3 regions of the Micromonospora chokoriensis genome follow, and region 2 is predicted to be linked to each of the others. Evidence: riboswitches for the same ligand, from Rfam matches in the RefSeq annotation. Region 2 holds a riboswitch; each other region holds the start of a gene.
The links. Region 2 has a riboswitch for S-adenosylmethionine ahead of GA0070612_RS27580 (ABC transporter substrate-binding protein). Riboswitches for the same ligand answer to the same signal wherever they lie in the genome.
Positions count from the first base shown of each region.

Region 1: another riboswitch for S-adenosylmethionine. It lies ahead of GA0070612_RS08390 (aminotransferase class V-fold PLP-dependent enzyme); the one in region 2 lies ahead of GA0070612_RS27580 (ABC transporter substrate-binding protein).
Region 3: another riboswitch for S-adenosylmethionine. It lies ahead of thrC (threonine synthase); the one in region 2 lies ahead of GA0070612_RS27580 (ABC transporter substrate-binding protein).

Region 1 covers NZ_LT607409.1:1,786,345-1,789,611, forward strand. Annotated here, with positions in the region: gene GA0070612_RS08385 (FUSC family protein) at 1-251, shown strand, start outside; gene GA0070612_RS08390 (aminotransferase class V-fold PLP-dependent enzyme) at 256-1,536, opposite strand; SAM riboswitch class IV at 1,607-1,727, opposite strand; gene GA0070612_RS08395 (PrsW family intramembrane metalloprotease) at 1,751-3,229, shown strand; gene GA0070612_RS31800 (hypothetical protein) at 3,254-3,267, opposite strand, start outside.
Region 2 covers NZ_LT607409.1:6,091,221-6,094,487, forward strand. Annotated here, with positions in the region: gene GA0070612_RS27575 (amino acid transporter) at 1-861, shown strand, start outside; SAM riboswitch class IV at 948-1,059, shown strand; gene GA0070612_RS27580 (ABC transporter substrate-binding protein) at 1,334-2,221, shown strand; gene GA0070612_RS27585 (amino acid ABC transporter permease) at 2,261-3,034, shown strand; gene GA0070612_RS27590 (amino acid ABC transporter ATP-binding protein) at 3,031-3,267, shown strand, end outside.
Region 3 covers NZ_LT607409.1:1,766,070-1,769,336, forward strand. Annotated here, with positions in the region: gene GA0070612_RS08300 (DMT family transporter) at 1-9, shown strand, start outside; gene GA0070612_RS08305 (hypothetical protein) at 10-768, opposite strand; SAM riboswitch class I at 1,279-1,414, shown strand; gene thrC (threonine synthase) at 1,425-2,711, shown strand; partial or broken gene GA0070612_RS08315 (GNAT family N-acetyltransferase) at 2,977-3,267, shown strand, end outside.

The DNA.
Region 1 (3,267 bases), 2.6 Mb from region 2:
CCCGGGAGCGGTCCCTGCGGGCGGTCAGCGAGGCCGGTCGGGCGTACGGCGCCGGGGTCGGCTTCTCCGGCAGCGTGGTGGTCGCCCAGATCCGCACCACAGCGAGTGACCTGCTGGTGGCCTCCGGGATCGAGCAGGAGGAGGCGAACCGCTGGATCCGCACCGCCTTCGGGGAGCAGGAACGGCCGGTCGCCGAGCCGGCCAGGCCCGACGAGACGCCGAAACCGCCCACCGCCCCACCCGTCGGCTGAGCCCTCACCCCAGGTCGGCCAGCGCGGCGAGCAGCTTGTCCACCTGCGCCTCCGTGGTGCCCAGGCCGATGCTGGCCCGCAGTGCCGTGGACGGCAGGTCCCGTCGGCCGGTACGCCCCGCCGCCTCGCTGAGCAGACGTCGCGCCAGCGGGTGGGCGCAGAACAACCCGTCGCGTACGCCGATGTGGTGCTCGGCGGCCAACCGCGCGGCCACCGCACTGGAATCCCAGCCGACGACCACGAACGAGACGATCCCGACGCGGGGCGCGTCCGGGCCGAAGGTGCGCAACTCCACGACGTGCGGCAGAGCGGCGATGCCGGTCCGCAGTCGGGTCAGCAGCGCCTGCTCGTGAGCGGCCAGCGCGGCCCGGTCGGCGTCGTCGAGCGCCGTGCACACGGCCGCCAGCGCCACCGCGCCGAGCAGGTTCGGGGTGCCGCCCTCGTGCCGTGCCGGCCCGGTCGCCCAGTTCACGTCGTGGGTCGCCGGTCCGACGTGGCTGGTGGCACCGCCGCCGGCCAGGTACGGCGGTGCGGCGTCCAGCCAGTCCGCCCGGCCGATCAGCACACCCGCACCGAACGGCGCGTACAGCTTGTGGCCGGACACCGCCAGGTAGTCGACGTCCAGCGCGAGCAGGTCGACCGGGGCGTGCGGGGCGAGCTGAGCGGCGTCCAGCACGATGCGGGCACCGTGCCGGTGCGCCACCCGGGCCAGCTCGGTGACCGGCCACAGCTCCCCGGTCACGTTGCTCGCACCGGTCACCGCGACCAGCACCGGCAGCGCCGGGTTACTGCCCCGGCGTAGTTCGGTGAGGGCGGCGGCGAGGTCACGTACCGCGGCGTCCGGGTCGGTGGGCACCGGCAGCCGCACCGAGCCGCGCGGCCAGGGCAGCAGGTTGGCGTGGTGCTCACCGGCGAAGGTGACCACCGTCGTGCCGGCCGGCAGGGCCCGTGCCAGCAGGTTCAGCGCGTCGGTCGTGTTGCGGGTGAAGAACACGTGATCGTCGACTCGGGCGCCGAAGGCGTCACCGACCGTCTGCCGGGCCTGCTCGTACGCGAGGGTGCAGCGTCGGGACAACGCTCCCGCCCCCCGGTGGACGCTCGCGTACCAGGGCAGCAGCTCGGCCACCGCGTCGGCGGCGGCCCGCGCGCACGGCGCGCTGGCGGCGTAGTCCAGGTTGATCTCGCCCGGTACGCCGAGGACGTCGAGCGGCCCCGACGAGGCCGGCTCGGGCGCGGCTGGCTCGGTTGCGGCCGGCTCGGGCGCGGCGTCGACGCGGGTGGGCAGCGAGGGGAGAAGAGTGACGGGCACGCCGGAACCTCCGGGGTCAGGGACCCCGGGTGCACTGTCGGGACGGGGTCCGCGCTTGCCCAGCACACCGATCGGGCTGGGCCCGGTCATCACCCGGGGCACCCCACCGCGAACTCGACGAGGGTTGCCGGCCAGCAAGCCGGGGCTTCGCGCTGGCACTCGTGACCTGCCGGCAGCATAGCGGCTACCGATGCGACCGGACCAGCCGGCGGCGGATGGCTACGCTGACCGCATGGCCGACACCCCGCCCGGTTCACCCCTGCCGTCGCCGCCCGCATCCACGGCCCCGCCCGTCGTCGACGCGCCCCCGATGCCGCGGCGCCGACTGGGCTGGCGGCGGTTCCTGGCGCTGGCCGGGGTGGTGCTGCTCATCGCCGCCTGCGCGGTGTTCATGGTCTTCACGCTCGGCCAGTCGCTCGGCGCGCAGGCCCTGCTCATCGGGGTCGCCGCCGCCATCCTGCCGGTGCCGGTGCTGGTCGCCTGTTTCCTCTGGCTGGACCGGTACGAACCCGAGCCGCTGAAATATCTGATCTTCTGCTTCGCCTGGGGCGCGTTCGTCTCCACCGCCGCCTCGCTGACGGTGAACGACTTCGCCGCCGGCCGCTTCGCCGACTGGGGTCTGCCGGCCGCGCTCACCGGGGTGCTGGTGGCGCCGTTCATCGAGGAGTCGACGAAGGCGCTCGGCCCGATCCTGCTGCTGGTGTTCCGCCGGCGCGAGTGGTCCGGGATCACCGACGGCCTGGTCTACTGCGGGCTGTCGGCGGTCGGTTTCGCCATGGTGGAGAACATCCTCTATTTGGGCGGGTTGGGTTACGCGTCCGGTGTCGACAGGTATGGCCCCGCCACCGGCATCCAGCAGGTCATCGCGATCTTCATCCTCCGGATCCTGCTGTTCGGGTTCGCCCATCCGCTCTTCACCTCGATGACGGGTTTCGGCCTGGGCATCGCCGCGCGGACGGCGGACCGGCGGGTCCGGGTGCTCGCCCCGATCGCCGGCCTGCTGCTGGCGATGATGTTGCACGGCACGTGGAACCTGCTGCCCACGCTCACCCAGGCCACCGGCGAGGCCGTGATCATGCTGTACGGCTTCCTGGGCCTGATGGTGCCCGTCTTCTTCGGCACCGTGGGGCTGGCGGTGTGGCTGCGCGCCTGGGAGGGGCGGCTCACCGAGCGCGTCCTGCCGGACTACGTACGCGCCGGCTGGCTGAGCCCGCCCGAGGTGGCCGCGCTGAGCAGTCTGGGGCGACGGCACGCGGCCCGCAGTTGGGCGCGCCGGGTGGCCGGTGACGCCGGGGTCCGGGCGATGCGTGGTTACCAGTCCGCCGCCACCCGGCTGGCCCTGCTGCGCGACGGCACCCTGCGGGGTCTGGACCGGAAGGCCGCCGACCAGGAACGGACCGCACGGGAGGAGCGGGAGCTGCTGGACGCGATCAGCGCGTACCGGTCGGTCTTCGTCGGTCGGGATCCGCAGGCCCCGGCGGGGCTCTGGGACGGCAGCCGCTACCACCTGCGCTTCCCGGACGGCCACCAGCGTCCGGTGGACGCGCCGGACGAGCCGGTGGTGCCGATTCCGGTGGTGTTGGCACCCGCGCCGCCCCCGGTCGGGTACGCCCCACCCGGCTGGCCCGGCCTGCGCCCGCCCGCGCCCTGGCCCCCGGGTCACCACTGACGGCGCGTGCCGCCGACCGCCGGCTCAGGTCATCAGCG
Region 2 (3,267 bases):
TATCTGCCTCGCTACGGCATGGCCCCGACCTGGGCACGGGCGGTCCGGCCACTGGTGCTGGTCTTCACGGCGGTGGCGTTCCTGATCACGATCGTCTTCGAGGCCAGCGTGGACGCGCAGGGCGGCGCGTACGCCACCGGGGTTCTGGTGTTGATCACCTCGGCCACGACGGCGGTGACCCTCGCGGCGGTGCGGCACCGGCAGCGCGGCCGCACTGTCGCGTTCGGCACCATCGCGGTGATCTTCGTCTACACCACGCTGGCGAACGTGGTGGAACGCCCCGACGGCGTCAAGATCGCGGCCTGTTTCATCGGCGGGATCATCGTGGTCTCGCTGCTCTCCCGGTTGTCGCGCGCCTTCGAGCTGCGGGTCGACCACGTCGAGCTGGACCCGGTCGCGACCCGGATGATCGACGGGCGCGACGGACGGCGGATCCGCCTCATCGCCCACGAGCCCGACGGCCGGGGTGAGGCGGAATACCGCGCCAAGCTGGCGCAGACCATGGCGGACAACGACTTCCCCGACGACACCGACGTGCTCTTCGTCGAGGTGCACGTCAGCGACCCGTCGGACTTCGAGACCGAACTGGTGGTGACCGGCAGACTGGTCGACGGTCACTTCCCGGTGCTCAGCCTGACCAGCTCCGCGGTGCCCAACGCGCTCGCCGCCCTGCTGCTGGAGATCCGCGACCGGACCCGCCGGCGTCCCCACATCTACTTCCAGTGGACCGAGGGCGGCCCGGGCCGCAACGTCCTGCGCTACCTGGCGTTCGGGCAGGGTGAGATCGCCTCCGTCACCCGGGAGATCCTGCGTCGGCACGAGCCCGATCCGCGCCGACGACCCCACGTGCACGCCGGCTGACGGGAGTGCCGGCCACCCATCTCCCCTGGTGAGCGTGGTCATAACGACTGGACGACCCACCCGTGCCTGCTGCTAGCCTCGGCGCAGGTCATGAGCGCCAGCGCGAAGCCCCGGCTCGCTGGCCGGCAACCCTCCTCCGCGGTGGGGTGCCCCGGGTGAAGACCAGGCACCGACAGGACGTCGGTGCAAGCGTGGCCTGGCACCCAGGTCAGCACAGACCCGGGAGAACCATGCACATCCTCAGCACCACTCCACCGACCGACGTCGCGGGCGTCCGCGCCGGTTGGCCCTCGCCGGCACTGACCCGGCGGCGGCACGTGGACATGATGCGAATGTGCAGCGCCGCGTGTCGACGCGGCACCACGCACTAGCGCAGCCCTCCTCCCGAACCTCCCTCACCGGTACGCCCGTCGGGCGCACCGCCGGCGACGCACATCCGTGCGCGCCGGACGCGACCTTCCCGGAGACACCCGTGCGACTTCTTCCTGCCCTGACCCGTGCCACCGCCCTGGGCGCGGCCGCCGTGCTGGCCGCCACCACGCTCACCGCCTGCGGCGGCGACAGCTCGTCCGACACCGGCGCCAACCCGTACGGCCTGGCACAACCGGGCGTGCTGCGGGCCGGCACCCTGACCGACGCCCCGCCGAACGTGTACCTCAAGGACGGCACGTTCACCGGCTTCGACAACGACCTGCTGACCGCCGTGGCCGGCAAGCTCGGCCTCCGGGTCGAGTTCGTCGGCACCGACTTCTCCGCGTTGCTCTCCCAGGTCAACAACCACAAGTTCGACGTCGGCAGTTCCTCGATCACCATCACCGAGGCGCGGAAGAAGACAGTCGACTTCGGCAACGGTTACGACTTCGGCTACTTCGGCCTGGACGTCCCGGCCGGCTCGCCGATCACCGGCTTCGACCAGCTCGCCGGCAAGCGGGTCGTGGTGGTGCAGGGCACCGTGCAGGACGACTACGCCACCGGCAAGCAGCTCGACCCGGTGCGGGTGCCGGACTACAACGGCGCGATCAACCAGCTCAAGGCCGGCACCGCCGACGCGTGGATCGCCCCGGCGGAGATCGGCGAGAAGTCGGCCGCCGACAGCAACGGCAAGATCACCGTGGCGGCCAAGCAGCTCAGCCCGGCACCCACCGCGTACGCGTTCGCGAAGGGCGGCGACAAGCTGCGCGAGGCGCTGAACAAGGCTCTCGACGAGGTCATCGCGGACGGCACCTGGAACCGGTTGCAGGCCCAGTACTACCCCGGCCGGCCGATCCCGGCGGACTTCACGCCGGGCAGCGGAGCGGTGGCGGCACCGTCCGCGTCGGTCGCGCCGTCGGCGTCCACGTCGGCGTCGGCCGCGTCCTGAACCGGTGACGAGCGAGCGGGACGGTAGGAGAGACGACCGATGGATCCGTTGAGCACCCTGTGGGAGACGTTCTTCGACCTCGACGCGATGCGCGAGGCGCTGCCCGAGATGCTGACCGTCGGGTTGCCGAACACGCTGATCCTGGCGGTCTCCGCCGCCCTGCTCGGCTCGGTGCTGGGCCTGCTGTTGGCCGTCGCCGGGATCTCCCGCAGCCGGTGGTTGCGCTGGCCGGCGCGGGTCTACACCGACGTGTTCCGGGGGCTGCCGGCCGCGGCGACGATCCTGTTGATCGGCGTCGGGCTGGCACCGCTGGGCATGCGGGTCTGGGGACCGGACCCCTACCCGTTGGGGATCCTGGCGCTGTCGCTGATCGCCGCCGCGTACATCGGGGAGATCTTCCGCTCCGGCATCCAGTCGGTGGAGGCCGCCCAGTTGGAGGGCGCCCGCGCGCTCGGCTTCTCCTGGTCCGACGCGATGCGGCTGGTGATCATCCCGCAGGGCGTCCGGCGGGTCCTGCCGGCCTGGGTCAACCAGCTCATCGCGCTGATCAAGGACTCCAGCCTGGTCTACTTCCTCGGCCTGGTGGCCAGCCAGCGGGAGCTGTTCCGGATCGGGCAGGACTACGCGGCCACCACCGGCAACGAGTCCGCGCTGCTCCTGGCCGGGCTCTTCTACCTGGCGCTGACCGTTCCGCTGACCCACGTCGTCAACGGGATCGACCGGCGGCTGCGCCACGGCCGACCAGCCACCGCAGCCGCCGACGAGGACGACGACCTCCCGCTGCCCGCCACCGTCCAGGGAGACCGGCGATGACCACCGACACCACCACCTCGGTCAGCCTCGACGTACGGGACGTGCACCTCGCCTTCGGGCCGAACCGGGTGCTGCGCGGCGTCGACCTCACCGTGCCGCGCGGGGGGACGGCCTGCGTGATCGGCCCGTCCGGGTCCGGCAAGTCGACCCTCCTGCGCACCATCAACCGGCTGATCGAGCCGGACCGCGGCGACGTGCTGTTGGACGGGCGCAGCGTGCTGGGCGACGACCCG
Region 3 (3,267 bases), 2.6 Mb from region 2:
AGTCGTTAGCTAGGCGGGCCGGGTCAGTTCGACGGCGACCAGACCACCGGCGGGGTGGTTGAGCACGACGCGGTAGTCGCCGACCCGGCCCTCCTCCCGCTCGGGCTGCGCAGCCTTGGCGGCGGTGATCCGGCGGTCCAGCCAAGCGTCGAGGCTGTCGCGGTCCGCACCGACAGCGAGAGCCCCGAGGGCGCAGTCGTCGATGAACTGCCGCCCCTCGCCGGTGAGCGGTCGATCGCCCGGACCGCTGGCCCCGCAGTACACGCCGCGCAGCCGCTTCTCCTGGTCGACGAGCAGCGTCACCTGCCGGGTTCCGCTGGCCGCGTCGCCGGCTGCCCCACTGTGCCGGGTGGCGGAGCCGAAGTACGGATTGCTGTAGAGCCGCAGCTTCCACCGCGCTGCCAGCCGCTGCAGCAACGCCTGGGGATCGACACCAGCCATCACGGTGTCGCCGTTGTCGAAGGGTGAGCGAGTGGGCGCCGGGTTGGCCCCGTTCAGGGAAGCGTCGGGCACGGCGGAAGACCCTGCGGGCGCGCTGGTGTCCGGCCCGACCGCGCCGGGAGGGCCCGGGGCGGCGGCGCTCGGTGTGGTCTCAGCCGCGTCCCGCTCCACCTGCGGGTCGTCGGTCTGTCTGGTGACGGCGACCACCACGGCGACGACCAGGGCCGCGACGGCCAGTACGAGGGCCAGCCACCACAGTGGTCGCCGATGTCGGTGCTGCTCGGGAGAGTCGGTCGAAGGCTGGCCGGCGGCCTGGTCGATGGTCATGCGCGTGCCACCATGCTCGATCCCCGTTTCATCCACCCCGCCGAGCCGTCGGGGAATGCCCGATGTCTACCACGAGGCATCGACACACCCAAGTCTGTCGTGCGCACCTCTGTTATGGCTAGCGTGACCGAAGGTCACGTCCTACCTACACGGCTCCGGTCAGCACTCCACCCTCGTCTCCGGCACCACAAAGACCGACCGGACGGTCCTGGTGAGCTGGGACAACTCGATGATGCTGTGTTTCGGCGACGGTTACCGGCAGCCCCTTCGGCTCGTACGCAGCCCTGTACGGCCAGATGGACCTGCACCAGATCGTCTGCTCGATCGACCAGAACTCGGCGAACTGGCAGGACAAGTGGGTGTCGCTGGGTTGGACGTGGCTGTACACCGCCGCGCGTACGGCAGGGCCCCGCGTGTCGGTCGATGGCGGGGCTGGTCGAACTGTTCACCACGCGGGACGCCCGTGGGTGTCCCGCGTGGTGTTGCGTAGACTCGGCGGCACAACTGCATACCTCATCCAGAGGGGCTGAGGGATACGGCCCGACGACGCCCCGGCAACCACCCCGTGCGCTCATCGCTGAGCGACAGGCGGGGCAGGTGCCAATTCCGTCCCCGCCGCACCGTGCGATGCGGGGAAAGATGAGAGGAATCTCGACATGACGTCGACGCTCGTCGCCTCCGGCATCGACACCTCCGCCAGCCCCGCCCGCGCCTTGGTCTGCCGTGCCTGTTCGGCGCGCTACCCGCTCGTGGCCCAGCACGCCTGTTACGAGTGTTTCGGCCCGCTGGAGGTCGACTACGACACCGCCGCCCTGGCGACGGTCACCCGGGAGCAGATCGAGGCCGGGCCGAAGAACATCTGGCGGTACGCCGCACTGCTCCCCGCCGGTCAGGACCCGACCACCCGGGTCACCCTCGACCCGGGGCTGACCCCGTTGGTGGCGGCCCCGCACCTCGCCGCCGAGCTGGGCATCACCGCGCCGCTCTGGGTCAAGGACGACAGCGCCAACCCCACCCACTCCTTCAAGGACCGGGTCGTCTCGGTGGCCCTCACCGCGGCGAGGGCGCTCGGCTTCACCCGGTTCGCCTGCGCGTCGACCGGCAACCTGGCCAACTCGGTGGCCGCACACGGCGCCCGTGCCGGAGTGCCCTCCGTCGTCTTCATCCCCAGCGACCTGGAACAGGGCAAGGTCATCACCACCGCCGTCTACGGCGGCGAGCTGGTCGCGATCGACGGCTCGTACGACGACGTCAACCGGCTCTGCGGCGAACTGGTGGAGACCGACGAGTTCGAGGACACCGCGTTCGTCAACGTCAACGTCCGGCCGTACTACGCGGAGGGCTCCAAGACCCTCGGCTACGAGGTCGCCGAGCAGCTCGGGTGGCGGATCCCCGCGCAGGTGGTCATCCCGATGGCCAGCGGCGAACTGCTCACCAAGATTGACAAGGCGTTCACCGAGCTGGTGGAGATCGGCCTGGTCGAGGCGCCGGCCGGCGGGTGGAAGGTCTTCGGCGCCCAGTCGGCCGGATGCAACCCGATCGCCGTCGCCCTGCACGACGACGCCGACTCGATCACCCCGGTCAAACCCACCGGCATCGCCAAGTCGCTCAACATCGGCGACCCCGCCGCCGGCCTCTACGCGCTGGAGGCGGTCCGCCGCACCGGCGGCTGGATGGAGTACGCCGACGACGACGAGATCCGGGCCGCCATCCGCGATCTGGCCCGCACGACAGGTGTCTTCGCGGAGACCGCCGGCGGTGTGACGGTGGCGGTGCTGCGGAAGCTGGTCGAGTCCGGTCGGCTCGACCCGACCGCGGAGACCGTGGTGTTCAACACCGGCGAGGGCCTGAAGACCATCGACGCGGTGGCCGGTCAGGTCGGGCCGACCCACCGCATCAAGCCCTCGCTGCGGGCGGCCCGCGACGCCGGTCTCCTCGGCTGATCCCGCATCGTCCGGACGGGGCCGGGCGATCCGCCGGGTAACTGGGTTTTCGCTGTGAGTGTGGAAAACCCGCCGCTACGGACTTGACGGCAGGAACCGGACGGCGCAAGATGCTCCGTGCGGGAGGGCATTTCGCCGAAGACTTTTGAAGTTCTTACGACCCAACGCCGGAGGCGTTGTGCGAGTGTCCCTCCCGACCACGTTCGATCGGGCCAGCGAGTAATTCGCTGGCCCGATCGCTTTTCCCGGGTGCACGCTCAGCGGCATGAGCATCACCATCACGTCGTTCGACGGCGCCGACCGGGTGGCTGTCGACGAGGCGTACCGGATCGGGTCGACGGCCAACGACGTCGACCTGCCGGACTTCCCGCCGTTCTGCCGGCGACGCTTCGACGCGCTGATCCACACGCCGATGCCCGGCACCCGTTCGCTCTGGGCGCTCGCCCGACTGGACGGTGTGCCAGCCGGCTACCTCCAACTGGACCTGCCCCAGTTGGACAACACCGAGAACGCCACTGCCGAGCTGGTCGTGCACCCCGACCTGCGTCGGCGGGGC